DNA from 4 places in the Rhizobium sp. CC1099 genome. Region 1 is predicted to be linked to each of the others. Evidence: predicted binding sites of a transcription regulator. Region 1 holds the regulator's gene; each other region holds the start of a gene.
What was found. Region 1 encodes PhoB, which activates phosphate uptake and scavenging genes when phosphate is short. Its sites were predicted from a motif close to TGTCATNNANCTGTCAT; they were not measured.
Positions count from the first base shown of each region.

Region 2: QA644_RS17920 (1-acyl-sn-glycerol-3-phosphate acyltransferase) is a predicted target of PhoB. The motif match lies at 1,884-1,900, and genes of this name have one in related genera.
Region 3: QA644_RS12840 (DUF1045 domain-containing protein) is a predicted target of PhoB. The motif match lies at 1,495-1,511, and genes of this name have one in related genera.
Region 4: ppk2 (polyphosphate kinase 2) is a predicted target of PhoB. The motif match lies at 2,544-2,560, and genes of this name have one in related genera.

Region 1 is NZ_CP121641.1:2,030,130-2,034,339, reverse strand. It holds gene pstB (phosphate ABC transporter ATP-binding protein PstB) at 1-804, shown strand, start outside; gene phoU (phosphate signaling complex protein PhoU) at 839-1,552, shown strand; gene phoB (phosphate regulon transcriptional regulator PhoB) at 1,587-2,270, shown strand; gene QA644_RS10420 (winged helix-turn-helix domain-containing protein) at 2,288-2,974, shown strand; gene QA644_RS10415 (hypothetical protein) at 3,362-3,550, shown strand; gene QA644_RS10410 (hypothetical protein) at 3,588-4,031, opposite strand; gene QA644_RS10405 (hypothetical protein) at 4,079-4,210, opposite strand, start outside.
Region 2 is NZ_CP121641.1:3,586,852-3,591,061, reverse strand. It holds gene QA644_RS17930 (TraB/GumN family protein) at 1-778, opposite strand, end outside; gene QA644_RS17925 (tyrosine recombinase XerC) at 865-1,800, opposite strand; gene QA644_RS17920 (1-acyl-sn-glycerol-3-phosphate acyltransferase) at 1,942-2,889, shown strand; partial or broken gene QA644_RS17915 (hypothetical protein) at 2,911-3,244, shown strand; gene QA644_RS17910 (primosomal protein N') at 3,402-4,210, shown strand, end outside.
Region 3 is NZ_CP121641.1:2,501,076-2,505,285, reverse strand. It holds gene mnmD (tRNA (5-methylaminomethyl-2-thiouridine)(34)-methyltransferase MnmD) at 1-295, opposite strand, end outside; gene QA644_RS12845 (FAD-binding oxidoreductase) at 294-1,472, shown strand; gene QA644_RS12840 (DUF1045 domain-containing protein) at 1,587-2,294, shown strand; gene QA644_RS12835 (AraC family transcriptional regulator) at 2,342-3,199, shown strand; gene QA644_RS12830 (AzlC family ABC transporter permease) at 3,306-3,971, shown strand; gene QA644_RS12825 (AzlD domain-containing protein) at 3,968-4,210, shown strand, end outside.
Region 4 is NZ_CP121642.1:1,250,319-1,254,528, forward strand. It holds gene QA644_RS27150 (gamma carbonic anhydrase family protein) at 181-786, shown strand; gene QA644_RS27155 (hypothetical protein) at 1,029-1,346, shown strand; gene ppk2 (polyphosphate kinase 2) at 1,566-2,486, opposite strand; gene QA644_RS27165 (TIGR01458 family HAD-type hydrolase) at 2,891-3,664, shown strand; gene QA644_RS27170 (DUF6665 family protein) at 3,908-4,210, opposite strand, start outside.

The DNA.
Region 1 (4,210 bases):
ACTGAAACAGCAGTTGAGAAGGCTCTGGAGCAGAAACTGAATACGAGCGCCTATAAGATGGTCGGCAAGACGGTGTCTGTCTACTACGGCGAGAAGCGTGCGCTTTTCGACGTGAACCTGAACGTCCGCGAAAACACTGTTACCGCCCTCATCGGCCCATCGGGCTGCGGCAAGTCCACGTTCCTGCGTTGCTTGAACCGCATGAACGACACGATCGACAATTGCCGCGTCACGGGCGAAATCAAGCTGGACGACGCGGATATCTACGATCCGGACATCGACGTCGTGGAACTCCGCGCCCGCGTCGGCATGGTCTTCCAGAAGCCGAACCCGTTCCCGAAGTCTATCTACGAGAACGTTTCTTACGGACCGCGCATCCATGGAATTGCGAGGTCGAAGGCCGACCTTGATCAGATCGTCGAAAGCAGCCTCCATAAGGCCGGCCTCTGGAACGAAGTCAAGGACCGCCTGCAGGAATCCGGCACCGGTCTGTCGGGCGGCCAGCAGCAGCGCTTGTGCATTGCGCGCGCCGTTGCCGTCAGCCCGGAAGTCATCCTGATGGACGAACCGTGCTCGGCGCTCGATCCGATCGCGACCGCCAAGGTCGAGGAGTTGATCCACGAGCTTCGCGAGAACTACAGTATTGTCATCGTGACGCACTCGATGCAGCAGGCAGCCCGCGTTTCGCAGCGCACCGCCATGTTCCACCTCGGCAATCTCGTCGAGGAGAATGACACCGACAAGATGTTCACCAATCCGGACGACCCGCGCACCCAGGATTACATCATGGGCCGCTTCGGCTGAGCTGCGGCGTTCAGGCTATTCAAGGACAATCCCAATGGCATCGACCCATATCTTTTCTGCCTATGACGAGGATCTGAAGTATTTGTCCCGCCGCATCTCGGAAATGGGCGGGCTTGCCGAGCAGATGGTGTCGGACGCCGTCCGCGCGCTGGTTAACGGTGACGCTGGCTTGGCCCAGAAGGTCATCTCCGACGATGTCGTCATGGATCACGCCGAGCGCGAGATCGGCGACAAGGCGATCGTCACGATTGCCCGCCGCCAGCCGGTGGCCTCGGACCTTCGCGAGATCATGGGCTCGATCCGCATCGCGGCCGATCTCGAGCGCGTCGGCGATCTCGGCAAGAACACCGCCAAGCGTGTCATCGCCGTGCAGAGCACCGGCGTTCCGCGCAAGCTCGCCCGCGGTCTCGAGCATCTTTCCGAACTGGCGCTGGTCCAGCTCAAGGAAGTACTCGACGTCTATGCCTCGCGTTCAGCCGACAAGGCGAAGTCGATCCGCGAGCGCGACGAGGAAATCGACGCGATGTACACCTCGCTGTTCCGCGAGCTGTTGACCTACATGATGGAAGATCCGCGCAACATCACCAGCTGCACGCATCTTCTCTTCTGTGCGAAGAACATCGAGCGCATCGGCGATCACGCCACTAACATTGCCGAAACGATCTATTACATGGCGACCGGCGCACAGCCGGAAGGCGAACGTCCGAAGGACGATACTGCCAACACCGTCGGCGCGGTCACGGAATGACAATTCCGAACCGGCCCTCAGGAGACAGAACCGAATGATCCCGAGAGTTGCAGTCGTTGAAGACGAAGAGGCACTGAGCGTGCTTCTTCGCTATAACCTTGAGGCCGAAGGTTTCGAGGTCGACACCATTCTGCGCGGCGACGAGGCCGAAATCAGGCTTCAGGAGCGCACGCCGGATATTCTGATCCTCGATTGGATGCTGCCGGGCGTGTCGGGCATAGAGCTTTGCCGCCGCCTGCGCATGCGCCCGGAAACGGAGCGTCTGCCGATCATCATGCTGACGGCGCGCGGCGAGGAAAGCGAGCGTGTGCGCGGCCTTTCCACCGGCGCCGACGACTACGTGGTCAAGCCGTTCTCCACGCCCGAACTCGTTGCCCGCGTCAAGGCGATGCTGCGCCGCGCCAAGCCCGAGGTGCTCTCCACGGTGCTGAAATGCGGCGATATCGAACTCGACCGCGAAACGCATCGTGTTCACCGCAAGAGCCGCGAAGTCCGTCTCGGCCCGACCGAATTCCGTCTACTGGAATTCCTGATGTCGTCGCCCGGCCGCGTCTTCTCGCGTTCGCAGCTTCTGGACGGTGTCTGGGGCCACGACATTTATGTCGACGAGCGCACCGTGGACGTTCATGTCGGTCGCCTGCGCAAGGCGCTGAACTTCTCCAACATGCAGGACGTCATCCGCACCGTCCGCGGCGCAGGATATTCGATGGAAGCATAGCAGGGAGGCCGGAGAAGATGTCGGTGCGGGTACTTGTTGTTGAGCAGGACGAAGATCTGCTCGCGACACTGAAGCATGCTCTGGAGACAGAAGGGTATTCGGTGAACTGTCTTCACCCGCATGCGTCGCTGGTCGAGCTCGTGGCGTTGCGGCTGCCTGATGCGGTGATATTCGGTGCGCCGGCTCCTGGCTCGATGGCAATCTCGACATGCCGCCAGTTCCGGACAACTGGAGCGACCGCCCGCCTTCCGATCGTGGTGCTGCTGGACTCGGCCCTCGAGCAGGACCGGTTGGCCGTCCTCTCCGCCGGAGCCGACGACTGCCTCATAAAGGCAGTCTCCCCCGTGGAACTCCTCATCCGCTTGCGGAACCTCCTGCGGCGTCTCAATCCAGCGCTGCTGGAGAGCACGCTGAAGGTCGGGGATCTGACGCTCGATAAGAACGCCCGCCGGGTTCACAGGCAGAAGAAGGAAGTCAAGCTCGGCCCCACCGAGTTCAGGCTGCTCGAGTTTCTGATGAAGTCCCCCGGCCGCGTCCACTCCCGATCGGAATTGAGGGCATCGCTGTGGGGTAACGATGCCAGTGTCGATGAGCGCGCTGTCGACGTACACATCGGGCGTCTCCGGAAGGGCATCAGTTTCGGCAAGGCCGATAAGGTGATCCGGACGGTGCGTGGCGCCGGCTACGCACTCGGCGACTTCTGATCCGGATCAGGTTCCTATCCTATCCCCGTCGCTGTGCGCACAGATTGAGACGCGCGATACAGCTGTTCGCGCAATACGTGTGTCACGTCGATTTCACGCGACTGCCTATATTAGGGTGTGCTTAGTCGCGCTGGAGGTGATTCCAGTCCGCCTTCGGCTCCCATACTCGCCTAAGGGCGTCAGACATATAATCCCGCCGGGATGAGGGTTCGGCCCGATAGGCCACACTCGTCCCAAAGTACAGCTAGTTTGGTTGAAGCGATTTGGAGTATTCCATGACGATCAAGACGGCGTTGTTGAGAATGTCCCTGATTATCGTTTCCGGGTGGGTCATGGTCGGCACCATCACCTTGGTGATGTTCCATTGACCAGCGAGGTGTAAACGGCATGCGGTTCCTGGTGTACACGAAAACGATCGCTGAACTCGATTATGACGAAGAGACGCGCGTCTTGACGATCATCTACCGGGACGGCCAACTGCGATCCGTTCCCCATGTCGATCCCAAGATCATGATGAAAATGGTTGCACAGCTTCCTCCGGAACGATCCCTCTACCTGATGCAGGCGGCGATCTGAACGTCGCGGGCAAGGCAAGGTGCGACCGCACCTGGCGTCAATGCATGGCCTCGATAAAGGCGCGGCGATAGAACGCGCCGAGGTTGATCCGTTCTGCAGCGACCGCCACAAGCTTCTTTTCGAGACGGCGCTCGAATTCCCGCGATCGGGCCGCCCGCGGCCTGCCGTGCGGTGTCGTAGGCTTTAACCGCATCCGTGGTCCGACGTCGTCGCGGTACTGGGCAAGCGTCATGGCGGCCTTGATCAGCAGAGTTCTTATCTGCGGACGGTGCTCGGCAGCGATGACGAGGCCAAACGACTTGATCAGGACAGGCTTCGGGACGGGCAGCTCGATCTCGTCGATGATGTCATTTCCCACTTGCGCTTCCTCGGCGAACACGAGGTATTGGTCCACCAGGTCATGAGCGGCCTCGAGGGTCTCGGTGTCCGGGCTGTACCGGCACCAGGTGTCACCAAAAGCACTCAGCGATCCGTATGACATCAAGAGCTCCTTTGCGCTTCAAATGAACGCGGAAACTGCCTGATTGTTCAAAGGATGCCGCAAGTGGTGCGAAAGCGGCGCGGCTTCGCCACGATCATTTGCTCCGCGGCGGGATGGCCGCCGCGGGGCAGGGAGGCGCATTTCGCGTAGATTCTCCATTTCATTTCGGCCTGGGCGGC
Region 2 (4,210 bases), 1.6 Mb from region 1:
CGAGCTCCAGGGTCTCGATCAGTGACTTCAGATGGAATTCGACCGGAAGTTCGGCCATTGCCTGCAGTTGTTCGGCAAGCGTTTCGAGCCCGCGCACCTGCTTGCCTTCGGCGGCTGCGTCGGCTGCGATCTTCTGATCGAGGAAGGGGATACCCTTGGCCTTGCGGGAAATCTCGCAGGCGGGGAGCGCGACGGCGCTCGCAATCATCCAGGGGCGCATGCGCGAAACGGCGGAGAGCGGAATGCCGCGTCGCTGGAGGCCCGCACCGAGTCGGGCGTAATCCTCGCGCGACAGGAGTTTTTCGATCGTCGTCCCATCGGTGAACATGGTGAGATCCGGCCGGGTGAGGAGAGCGGCGGCCGCCTTTTTTTCGCTCAGGATCTCATCGGATTCGATGACGATCGTATCGGCGCCATCACGAGCGGCCTGGGCGTAGAGCGGCAGGTTCAGCACGCGCGGATCAGTAACATGCATGCTGCCAAGCAGCCACGAGGTCTTCAGGCCGGGCTTTTCGATCTTCCAGAAAATGCCTTTGCCGTTCGGCGTCGCATCCGCTTCCTTGACGACCTCTGCATAGCGGGCAGGATCGTTCTGCTGAAGCTCGGTCATCAGGTTCTTGCCGGTGCAGGTATCGTCGGCAGCCTGCGCCGAAGACACCGCAAGGAGCACGGCGAGAAGCGCGGCGGCAAGCAGCATATGGAAGGCTGCAATCAGCCCGAGCAACATATTGCCCGGTGTCGCAACGCGCAGACTACGGTGGCCGACGGTGATCGTCATGATGATGTTCCGGTCACAATGTATGAGAACTCATGCTCTACGCCTCGCATGCGCATATTGCCTTAAGAGAATGCGTTAACAAAAGATTACGCCCTCGGATGGGCACGATCGTAAACTTCCAGCAAACGCGATGAATCGACGCCGGTATAGACCTGGGTCGTGGACAGGCTTGCGTGACCGAGCAGTTCCTGGATCGTCCTCAGATCGCCGCCGCCAGCCAGCAGATGGGTTGCAAAAGAATGCCGCAGCGCATGCGGTGTTGCCGTTTCCGGCAATCCGAAGGCGCTGCGCATCCGCTGCATCGTGCGCTGGATGATCCCAGCCTGGAGCTTGCCGCCGCGAGCGCCGCGGAAGAGCGGTTCTCCTTTCTCCAGATGGTACGGGCAGAGAGAGCGGTATTTCTCAACGGCTTCAAAAACAACGGGCAGCAGCGGAACCAGGCGCGTCTTGTTGCCCTTGCCGGTGATGCGCAGTGTCGTGGCGCCTGCATGCAAGCTGTCCGCAGTCAGGTCAAGTGCCTCGGCAATGCGCAGACCGCAGCCATAGAGGAGCGTGAAAACGGCGGCGTCGCGCGCAGCGATCCATGGTTCCTCGTTAAGCTGTGCCTCGTCGCTGGCGACATTGATCGCCTGCTTGTCGGAGAGTGGTTTCGGCAGCGATTTCGGCTGTTTCGGTGAGCGAACGGCTCCTGCTCCGGCGGCGTTCACCAAACCTTTTTTTTCCAGATATCGCAGCAGCGACCGAAGACCGGCGAGATTGCGGCCAAGCGATCGCGCCCCGGAACCTTCTTTCCGGCGGGCAGCCAGGAAGCCGCGGAAATCGGCCGGGCGAAGAGATTCAATGTCCTTCAACGTCGCCGGGCCGCCGATATGGCCGGTCAGGAAGGTGAGGAACTGGCGGCTATCACGCTCGTAGGCGTCGAGCGTGTGTTCGGAAAAGCGCCGCTCGCGCTCGAGATTTTCAAGCCAGGCGCTGCGTTCCGCCATCAGGCGCGGGTCGGCGATAATCAAAAGTTCGTTCACTGGCGCGGGCCTTGATTTTGTTCTTGCCTTTGCCAAGTTTGAAGGAGGGACCGTTAGGGAATTGCTAATATCGGCCAAGCTCTTGTCATGCTTCCATCATAATAGGTTGCGATAGCTGTTCCGAACGAAACAGGACTTTGCATGGCACGGCGCCAATCCACGACGGCTTTCGGACAGCTCGCGGAAGCGATCGCTCTGGTTTCCCACGGCAACCCCGGACACATCGTTGATACTCTGATCGCCGAGCGCGGCCAGCGCATCGTCCGAAACCCGCTTTGGCCGGTGATGCGGCCCTTTCTCTATGCGCTTTTGCGCTATAACAAGGCGCTTCAGTTCGCCAACGACGTAGCGAACATGCCGGGCTTTCAGTGCTTCGAATATATGAGCAACCTGCTGACGCTGGACATCGCGGTTAGAAATGCCGAGCGTATCCCTGCTTCCGGCGGCTTCATACTCGTCAGCAATCATCCGACCGGCATTGCCGATGGTGTTGCAGTTTTCGACCTCCTGAAGAACCGCCGCCCGGACATGATGTTCTTTGCCAACCGGGACGCGGTGCGCGTCAATCCGCGCTTTGCGGAAATGGTGATCCCTGTGGAATGGCGGGACGAATACAAGACCAAACTCAAGACCCGTGAGACGCTGCAGCTTACGAACCACGCCGTGAAGCAAGGAAAGGCAACTGTATTGTTTCCCTCGGGCCGCATCGCCTATTGGGCGAACGGCCGGCTGAATGAAAGGCCGTGGAAAAACTCTGCGGTCGGCCTTGCCCGCAAATACAATCTGCCGATCTTGCCAGTGCACATGACCGCGCGCAACTCCGGTCTTTTCTACTGGTTTGCAAAGTGGTCGACCGAACTGCGCGACATGACGGTGTTTCACGAACTTCTCAACAAGCGCGGCGATCGTTTTGATTTCATCATCGGCAATCTCGTTCCGGTGGGGCATCTGGACGGCGACATAAACCAAGTGACCAAGGCGCTTGAAAAACACACGCTACATGATCTGCGTGCGGACAGCGATGCACGGTTCCTGCCGCTTATGCAGCCGCCCGCGCCGGAGATAGTGGCGGTCCATTCATTTCGTTGAGCGGATAGGTTAAAGCGAGGCATGCTGCTCCGCTCGATGTTTGCCCAGAACGAAAGGTCGCTGCGATCGATCCGCATGGATCTTTCGGGCATCAATCTTTTCGTCGGCGAAAACGGCGCGGGAAAAGGCACGCTCCGGCGCGCTATCGATGGCTGGCGCTTCTTTCATGGATTGAGGGCCGACCGATCGTCGCCCCTGCGCACGCCATGTCTGGCGGTCACGGCACCGATGCTCGACGAGGACGGAAGCAATCTGGCGGCTGTTTTGGCATCATTGGTGCATAGGGGAGGATACCGTCGATCTCGACCGCGCGATTGCTTCCGCACTTGGCGCTGCCAGGCCGATTGTGCCGGAGAGCTTCTTGCCGCCGCGGCCGAGGAGTGATGCGGCGTGCGGCAGGACGGCTCACATGGAATCGAGGGGATGCGGTTGAGCGGCGTCATCGATGAGGACGAGCAGGCGATGTTCTGGCAGGTTTTCTTTTTACTTTATAGCGGGCATGGTCACGCCCGATGAGCACAGATTCGTCCGATCTCTTTGGCGCGTTACTCGAGGCACCAGCCGGAACCCGCACGGTTCCGGTTCTCGTGCCCATGCCTGCACCGAAACCCTATTCCTATTCCGTGCCGGATGGCATGGCGGTCGAGCCTGGTTCGGTCGTGCAGGTGCCGCTCGGCCCCAGACAGGTGATCGGCGTTGTCTGGGACGGCGGTGAAGATGGCGTCGATCCGAAGAAGCTTAGACCGATCACGCATGTCTTCGATTGCCCGCCGCTTTCCAAGGAAATGCGGGAGTTCATCGACTGGGTGGCTGCGTACACGCTGTCGCCGCCCGGTCTTGTTGCCCGCATGGCGCTTCGTGCACCGAATGCCTTCGAACCGGAGCCGATGGTGGAAGGATTGCGCTTCGTCGGCGGCGAGCCGGAGCGGATGACGCCTGCGCGTGCCCGAGTGCTCGATACGGCATCGGACGGTATCTCGTGGACACGGACCGGACTTGCACATGCCGCCGGTGTTTCCACGAGCGTTGTCGATGGCCTCATCAGCCAAGGGGTTTTCGAGACAGTTTTCCTGCCTCCGCCTCCGGTCGTGGCAAAACCCGATCCGGACTTTGCCTTGTCGCGGCTGCAGGGGCCGCAGAAGGATGCCGCCGAAGAGATTTTGAGCGAAGTCACAAAAGGTGAATTTGCCGTTTCGCTGATCGATGGCGTGACGGGATCTGGCAAGACCGAGGTCTATTTCGAGGCGATCGCCGACACGCTTCGCCGCGGCAAGCAGGTGCTGATCCTCCTGCCGGAAATCGCGCTCACCGCAAGTTTCCT
Region 3 (4,210 bases), 470 kb from region 1:
CGAAGGAAATGAAATTCAGATGTTGGTCCCTTTGGCGATGCGCTTTCCATTGCCGCCATGTTTCCGCGAAGTTCAGCCCGGTGCCGAACCCCAACTCTCCAATGCGGAAATTGTCCTTGCCGGTCCACCGTTCCGGCAGGCCATTGCCCGCCAGAAAGACGTGGCCGCATTCGAGCCGCCCGTCCGTCTGGCAATAAAAATGGTCGCCAAAAGCCTGCGAATAGGGCATATCGCCGTCGCGCCATTCGAGCGGCTGGCTCGTGCTGCCAATCTGATCGGGATCAATCTCTGTCATGCCTAAAGCCGATAGTGCGGCCATCTCCTCCGGTCAATCGTCCGTCAGCCTGCTGATTGCCGGCGGCGGCATCATGGGGCTGTGGGCGGCGGTTCATGCCGAGCGGCTTGGCATCGACACGCTCCTCGTCGATGCCGGTGAATTGGGGCAGGGTGCGAGCGGCGGGCTGCTCGGGGCGCTGATGCCGCATTTGCCGGACAAATGGAATGCCAAGAAGCAGTTCCAGTTCGATGCGCTGGTTTCCCTCGAAGCCGAGATCGCTGCGATCGAAGCTGCCACCGGCCTTTCCACCGGCTACCGCCGCTCCGGCCGCATCATCCCGCTGCCGAAGCCGCATCTGCGCAAGATCGCGCTTACCCATTCCGCCGATGCCGAAACACATTGGCATTGGCACGGCCGCAGCTTCCATTGGCATGTCGCAGATGCTCCGCCGGTTGCAGGCTGGATCGACCCTGCCGCTGGTGCGAGCGGCTTCGTGTACGACACGCTCGCTGCCCGCGTCGCACCCCGCACGCTGGTCGCCGCTCTTGTCGCCTTTCTGAGGCAGGCAAAGCGTGTGAGCATTATCGAGAATGCTACAGTTGGCGGTCTCGAACCGGAACGCGGGATCGCCGACGCCGGTGGGAGAACAATCGCCTTCGGCCGCTGCATCGTCGCGGCAGGTCACCAGTCATTTCCACTTCTGCAGCGGTTCACGCCCGGATTGGAAAGGCCGCTCGGCCAACCGGTCAAGGGGCAGGCGGCGCTGTTGAAGGCCGAGATCGATCCCGCCTTTCCCACCATCTTCCGCGACGGCCTCTATATCATTGCTCATGAGGGCGGCCATGCTGCGATCGGCAGCACCAGCGAGGACCGTTTTGACAATCCCAATACGACCGATGCTCAACTCGACGCTCTGATCGAAGCTGCGCGCGAGATGGCCCCCGTGCTTGGCGAGGCGCCGGTCGTCGAGCGCTGGGCCGGCCTTCGTCCGAAGGCGATCGACCGCGATCCGATGATCGGTCCACATCCGATGTATCCGAAGCTCATCGCCTTGACCGGCGGCTTCAAGGTCAGCTTCGGCCTTGCCCACCGTCTTGCCGAAGCTGCCGTACATATGGCCGACGGCCGTTCCGCACCTTTCGCCCTGCCGGAAAGTTTCGCGTTTTCGAGCCATATCACGGCTGCTTCACGTTAAACGTGAATTAGAAGCTGGTGCTTTTCGTTATTCTGTCATGCAAATCACCTATCTGCTTGCGCATCGACGGCGCCGGAATCGTCTGCGCGCCCTTCCTTTGGTGGAGGAGATTGCATGCGCTACGCCATTTGCTTCACGCCGACGCCGAGCGATCCGCTCAGTGAGGTGGCGGCCAATTGGCTCGGCCGCAACGTCTTTTCCGGCGAGATGGTCGAACCTCCGGCCATTGGCGGCATCGGCATCCACGATATAGCGTTCCATACTGCCGTGCCGCGCCGCTACGGTTTCCATGGTGTGCTGAAGGCGCCGTTTCATCTTGCACCCGATGTTTCGGAAACGCAACTTTTACGCGATATGATGCGCTTTTCCGGCAGCTTCCAGCCGTTCCGGATTCCAAGGATCGAGGTCGCGCGCCTGCGCAATTACTTCAGCCTCGTGCCGTCGGTCCCCTGCGAACACATGCACTATCTCGCTTCTGCGGTCGTGCAGCATTTCGACCGCTTCCGTGCACCGCTTTCCGAAGCCGAGATCGAGCGCATCGATCCGGATGCGCTTTCAGCCGCGCAGTTTGCCAACCTGCATCGCTGGGGCAATCCCTATGTGATGGACGAGTTCCGCTTCCACATGCCTTTGACGGGTCCTGTCAATCTTGTCGATATGCCGCGCATCGAGCAGGCGCTGCGTAACGTCTTCGAGCCTGTTCTCGCTGAGCCGGTCACCGTCGCCAACATCGCGTTGATGATCGAGGAAGGCACAGGCGGGCCGTTCCGCGTCCATTCGCTGCATCCGATGGGCAAGGTCAGCGCGCGCAAGATCGCCTGATCACTTTTGTTCAAGAATGGGCGGCCCAAAGATGCTATATCCGGCCGATGGACAACATCTCCCAGGAACAGGCAACCGAAGCCATGCCGCTGTCTGGAGCGGAGACGACGCGATTCTGGCGTGACAGCCGTTTCGGCGGCATGGAGTGCCTGAGCGCGACGTTCCTGACGCATGAGTTCGCGCCACATGCCCACGAGACCTTCAGCATTGGCGCTATCGAAAGCGGCAGCCAGATCGCGACGATCCGGGGGGCGCGCGAAAGCTCGGGGCCGGGCGATCTCTATCTGATCAATCCGGGCGAAATCCATGACGGCGTGCCTGTCGAGGGCGGCTATCGCTACCGGATGATCTACCCGGACACGTCACTCTTCCGCGAAATCCTGGAAGATGTCACCGGCCGCACCTTCAGCGGCATGCCGGCCTTCGGCAAGCAGATCCTTCACGATCCCCGGCTTGCCGAGGCTTTTTATGATGCGCACCGCGCGCTGGAATTGGGGGCCGGTGCGCTGGAGACCAGTCAGGGCATGTTCCTTGTGCTCGAGGCCATGTTTCGGCATCACGGCAGTTCAATCATCGTGCCGATCGACACGCAGGAGCGGTCGGCCGTGCAGCGCGCCCGTGACTACCTGATGGAAAACTACGCCTTTGATGTCGGACTTGAAGAACTCGCCGCCGTGGCGGGCCTCAGCCGTGCGCATCTGATACGCGCCTTCCGCAAGGAATTCCACATCACGCCGCACGCCTTCCTCACTGATATCCGCATTCGCGTTGCTCGGCGCAAGCTGCAGGCTGGCGGACAGCCGGCGGAGATTGCGCTCGAATGCGGTTTTGCCGACCAGGCGCATTTCAGCCGGCATTTCAAGGCGCGCACCGGCGTGACGCCCGGCCAATACCGCGCGCGGTAGTCACTTTCGTTCAAGACGACCATTCATCTCCATTCTAAAACCTCCGCATCAAATCGGAGATCCTGTCGTGAATGAGAATGGAAAATGGGCGGAGTTCCTGGGCGGCATGAGAGCCATTTCGCCGCTCATCGCTGCCGTCATACCGATCGGCCTCGTCTTCGGCGCGGTCGCGGTCACGAAAGGGCTTTCCCCGGTCGAGACGGCACTGATGAGCGCGTTGGTCTTTGCCGGCGGTTCGCAGTTCGTGGCAATGGATATCTGGACGCATCCGGCCTCGTGGACGAGCGTCGGTTTTGCGGCCCTGCTCGTCAATATCCGCCATGTGCTGATGAGTGCTTCGCTCGGCACCAAGATGCAGGCTTTTGGCGGACGCAGGCGCTATTTCGCATGCCTGTTTCTTGCAGACGAGATCTGGGCGATGGCGGAATTCCGCGCCGGTCTTGCGCGGCTCACGCCCGCCTGGTTCGCTGGGCTTGCCGCGCCCTTCTATCTCGCCTGGGTGCTTTCGAGCCTTGCGGGCGCGACGCTCGGCGCTTTCCTCGGTGATCCCGTGGCGCTTGGACTGGATTTCGCCTTTCCGGCCGTCTTCATCGTGCTCGTCATGGGCTTCTGGAAGGGACCGGAAACCGGCGCTGTGCTTATCGCAAGCGGTGCGGCCGCGGTAGCGACCCAACATTTCGTACCAGGCGTCTGGTACATCGCAGCCGGCGCCGGCGCCGGTCTGCTTGCGGCAGTTGCCAGCGGCAGTCGGCGCGTGGAGGTAACGCAATGACAGTCGATTTCTCCACCCTTGTCGCGATCATCGCCATGGCAGCCGTGACGGTGCTCACGCGCCTGAGCGGTCTTGTGCTCGTGTGGCATCTGTCCTTGGAGGGAAGCCGCCGAAAGGCGATCGAATCCATTCCGCCTGCCGTTCTAATGGCGGTCGTCGCGCCGACCGCCTTTGCCACCGGCATTGCGGAAACGATCGCCTGCGCGCTCACCGCCATTGCCGCACTCCGTCTGCCGATG
Region 4 (4,210 bases), on a different replicon from region 1:
GCTCGACGTCGATGGGAGACTATATCCAGGACGTGGCCGTCAATTCTGGATTCTCGATTGGGGGCCAGTTCCGCCATTACCCCGCGCGTCAGGACGTTCACACATTAGCGTTGCGAGGTTGGCGACGAGGTTTGTTCGGATCGCTCTTTCCAAAACGAGACGTCATCTGGAGGAAGGCATATGCTCATTGGACACCAGGGCAAGCGTCCCAAGATCGACCCAGCCGCGTGGGTCGCGCCTGATGCAACAATTTGCGGTGACGTCACCATTGGCCCGGGCGCACGCATATTGAATGGCGCGCGCATCATTGGAGAAGGAGGTGGCGCCATCCGCATCGGCCGCTGCTGCATCGTCATGGAGAACGCCGTTGTGCGCGGCCGCCCCAGACACTCCTGCTTGATCGGTGACCATTGCCTGATCGGTCCGCACGCGCATGTGACCGGCGCAGAGCTTGAGAACGAGGTATTCGTCGCGACCGGGGCTGCCATCTTCCATGGTGCCCGGGTCGGCCACGGCAGCGAGGTACGCGTCCACGCTACGGTGCATTTGCGCACCCGGCTCGATCCTGGGACCACGGTGCCGATCGGATGGGTGGCCGTCGGGGACCCTGCCGGCATCCTGCCGCCCGATCGGCACGATGACATCTGGGCCGTGCAGGAGTCGCTGAATTTCCCCGACTGGGTCTACGGCTTCGATCGCGCCACACCCGATCTTATGCGGTATGTCACCGAACGGCTGTCGGACACGCTGGGAGCGCATGAAAGCGACACAGTGCTTGGTTCATAGTGACGGCACGCCAATATATGCTTTGGCAGCGATCCCGGAGCCGCGTTCAGCAAGGTCGAACCGAGTTGACAGACTGGCGGCACTGCTTCGACAGTCACGCCAGCATGTGCGCTTCGATGTTGGCCGCGACAAAAGCATCGGGCACAAAATCGGACGATTCGCGTCGATTGACCGCCGCGCGAACACATTTGGAACATTCGATATTCCAAAGTGTTTCCACGACAGCGAACGAAGGAGGGTTCATGCTCTCCATTCAAGAAAATGTCGTCAATTGCACGAAGCGCATCGGCGCATGTGCCTTCGGACTTTTGTGCGGATTGACGGTTGCCCAACCGCTCGCCAGTCAGTCGGATCGCTGCCAGGCGCCAGATCAGCAGCAGAACCGGGCGCGCGCCCTTGAGAACGGCAATTCAGAACCTACGGATGGGTCGGATACCTCGAAATTGTCCGATTGCAACGGCGTGCTAAAGCCGCCGTCCATCGGCGACGGAGATCTTGTCAAGCCTGCGCCGCCTATTGGCAATACGCCCGTAATCCCGCCGGATTTTCCGAAGCAGTAGGCAGAATTGTGCCCGGATGTACGTGACAACCCTTGGCGACGACAACGCTGCCGTGGTCGTGTGGATTGTGCTGAAGGCGAGAAGATATCCGTCATCTCAACGTAGACGGAAACCTTTTCCAACAGCATTACATGCTCCTGGCGGGAACAGTAGACGACGAGCCAGCAGCTAAGAAGGTTGCGCGATCCGCACAGTGTCTTTGATGCTTTTGGGGTGGCATCAGTATTTCGGCGGCACGTAGAGCTCGGGCGGGAGGACCTTGCGTTCGTAGTCGGGGTTAAACACGCGCTCTGGGAGCGTGATGTCCTCATGCGGCACGTCTTCGTAGGGAATCTGCTTAAGCAGGTGGTCGATGCAGTTTAGGCGGGCCCGCTTCTTGTCGTTGCCCTCGACGATGTACCAGGGCGCCTCAGCGATATTCGTGCGGGCGAAGGTCTCTTCCTTTGCCTTGGTATAGGCTTCCCAGCGCACGCGCGATTGCAAGTCCATCGGCGACAGCTTCCATTGCTTCAGGGGATCGTGGATGCGCATCAAAAAACGCATCTGCTGTTCCTCGTCAGTGATCGAGAACCAGTATTTGACCAGCCGGATGCCGGAGCGCACCAGCATGCGCTCGAACTCGGGCACATCGTTGAAGAATTGTTCCACCTGGTCTTCGGTCGCAAAACCCATGACGCGCTCAACGCCGGACCGATTATACCAGGACCGATCGAAGAGCACGATCTCGCCACCGGCCGGCAGATGTGGCACGTAACGCTGGAAATACCATTGGGTTTTCTCTCGGTCCGAAGGAGCCGGCAGCGCCACCACTCTCACCACGCGAGGGTTGAGCCGCTGCGTGATGCGCTTGATCACGCCGCCCTTGCCGGCCGAGTCGCGTCCCTCGAAGATCACGACGACCTTCTCCCTGTGATAGGAGACCCAGTCCTGCAATTTGATCAGCTCGGCCTGCAGCGCCAGAAGGGCGCGGAAGTAATCGACACGCGGCATCGGGGGTGGATGCGACGTGCGATAGATCTTGCGGATTTCTTCCGACAGCGCCGGTTCGGAGAGCTCGAGTTCGTAGTCCTCGTCGAGCGTATCGGCCAATTCGGCTTCCAGCCAGTCTGGTTTATCGAGATCATCCTTTGACGTATTCATAGCTCTCTCCGATGTGCCCCGCATCATGCCACGCATCGCAATTTATTTCATGCCAGCATGACGGAGCGATTACACCAGGCAATATGTTGCGGGAGAGCTCGTACTCTTCGAAGGTCCATGCGCTTGATGAGCTCGATATAGCGGTAATGCAGGCGTGCGTGAAAAACGCATCAGCATAGCGCGCTGCGCCTTACAGACGACGATCCTCGCCATTCTGTGGGTTTGCTCTCACCGCAAATAGGCCGCAAATATCACCGACGGCCACGAGGCGGACGCGGAAGTCGGGCGCGAAAGTCAGTGGGTTGAGTGACAAGACCGGTTCCTTGCGGCCCACGGATTCGCGATAAGATCTCCGCCGAATTCCTAAATTTGACGCACGATGCTTCGGCGTTCATTCTCCGTCCATGATCAGCGGAGTACTTCTGGATCTCGCTGGCGTTATCTATGACGGCGAGGAAGTCATACCGGGCGCTACCGATGCTGTTGCGCGCTTGCGCGAAGCCGGCCTACTCATCCGGTTCGTGAGCAATACGACACGCTCGAACAAGCAGGCGCTCTTGCAGCGACTTGCAGGACTTGGACTTTACACCACAAGCGATGAGCTCTTCACTCCGGCGCAAGCCGCGCGGGAGTGGCTCGATAAGCACGATCGATCGCCATACCTATTGGTTCATCCCGATCTCGCGCTGGATTTCCACGACCTGGCAGGAGGGCCACAGAAAGCTCTTGTTGTCGGCGACGCCGGCGAGGCTTTCGATTACCAGACCCTGAATGCCGCATTTCGCGAGCTGGTCACGGGCGCGGAATTCCTGGGGCTCGCGCCAAACCGGACGTTCCAGGATGTTGACGGCAAACTCAGTCTCGACGCGGGCGCGTTCATCGCGGCGCTGGAGTTCGCAAGTCAGAGGCGTGCCACTATCCTGGGAAAGCCGTCACCCGAATTCTTCCTGTCCGCGCTCGCCAGCATGAATTGTCCGAAAGCAAAGGCCGTCATGGTGGGCGACGACGCGGAAACGGACGTCGCGGGTGCCTTGCAGGCCGGACTTTCCAAAGCAGTGCTCGTCCGCACAGGCAAGTATCGTCGCGGGGACGACACACGATTTAAGCCTTCGCCAACTGCAACGGTCGACGATATCTCTGCTGCGGCAGACTGGATCCTCGCGGCACGCAACATTTAATGGCGGCCGTGGCGATACATCGCGGCGGCAGCCGCTTAGCGACGTCAGCTGAAGCTTCCGGTATAGGCATGGCGAGTACCGCCTTTGCGTGGTTTCATTGACGACTTCTTGCAGCCGAGTTCTGCGTGGCCCCCCATGGTTAGTCTTCGCGCTTCTCTGACATTGTAAATTTTCCGGCAATGACGGTCGCGTGCTGCGAACGCACATGTCTTTTGCTGTCGAATAGAGGCCAGCCTGATGAGTTCATCGCCGTATGGCCCCGACCCTCGCAAGCACTTCGCCGGGAATCCCATACCGTGTGACGAGGTCCCAGTTGTTGCGGAGTCCGCAGATCTCCCGCTGAATGAACAATGCCCAGACAGCCTCCGCGGCGTCATTCAGGAGGCCTTCTCGATCAGCTGTGCGATTATCGCTCTTTGTCGAGACGGCAAGTTTTGCAAGTGCCGCCTCGACTTTACGGCCTTGGCGACCAAGTGCATCGGCCCGCTCCGAGGCAAGTTCGTATTCCAAAGGGCTCAAAGGGCTGAATGCGGAATTCGGCCGATC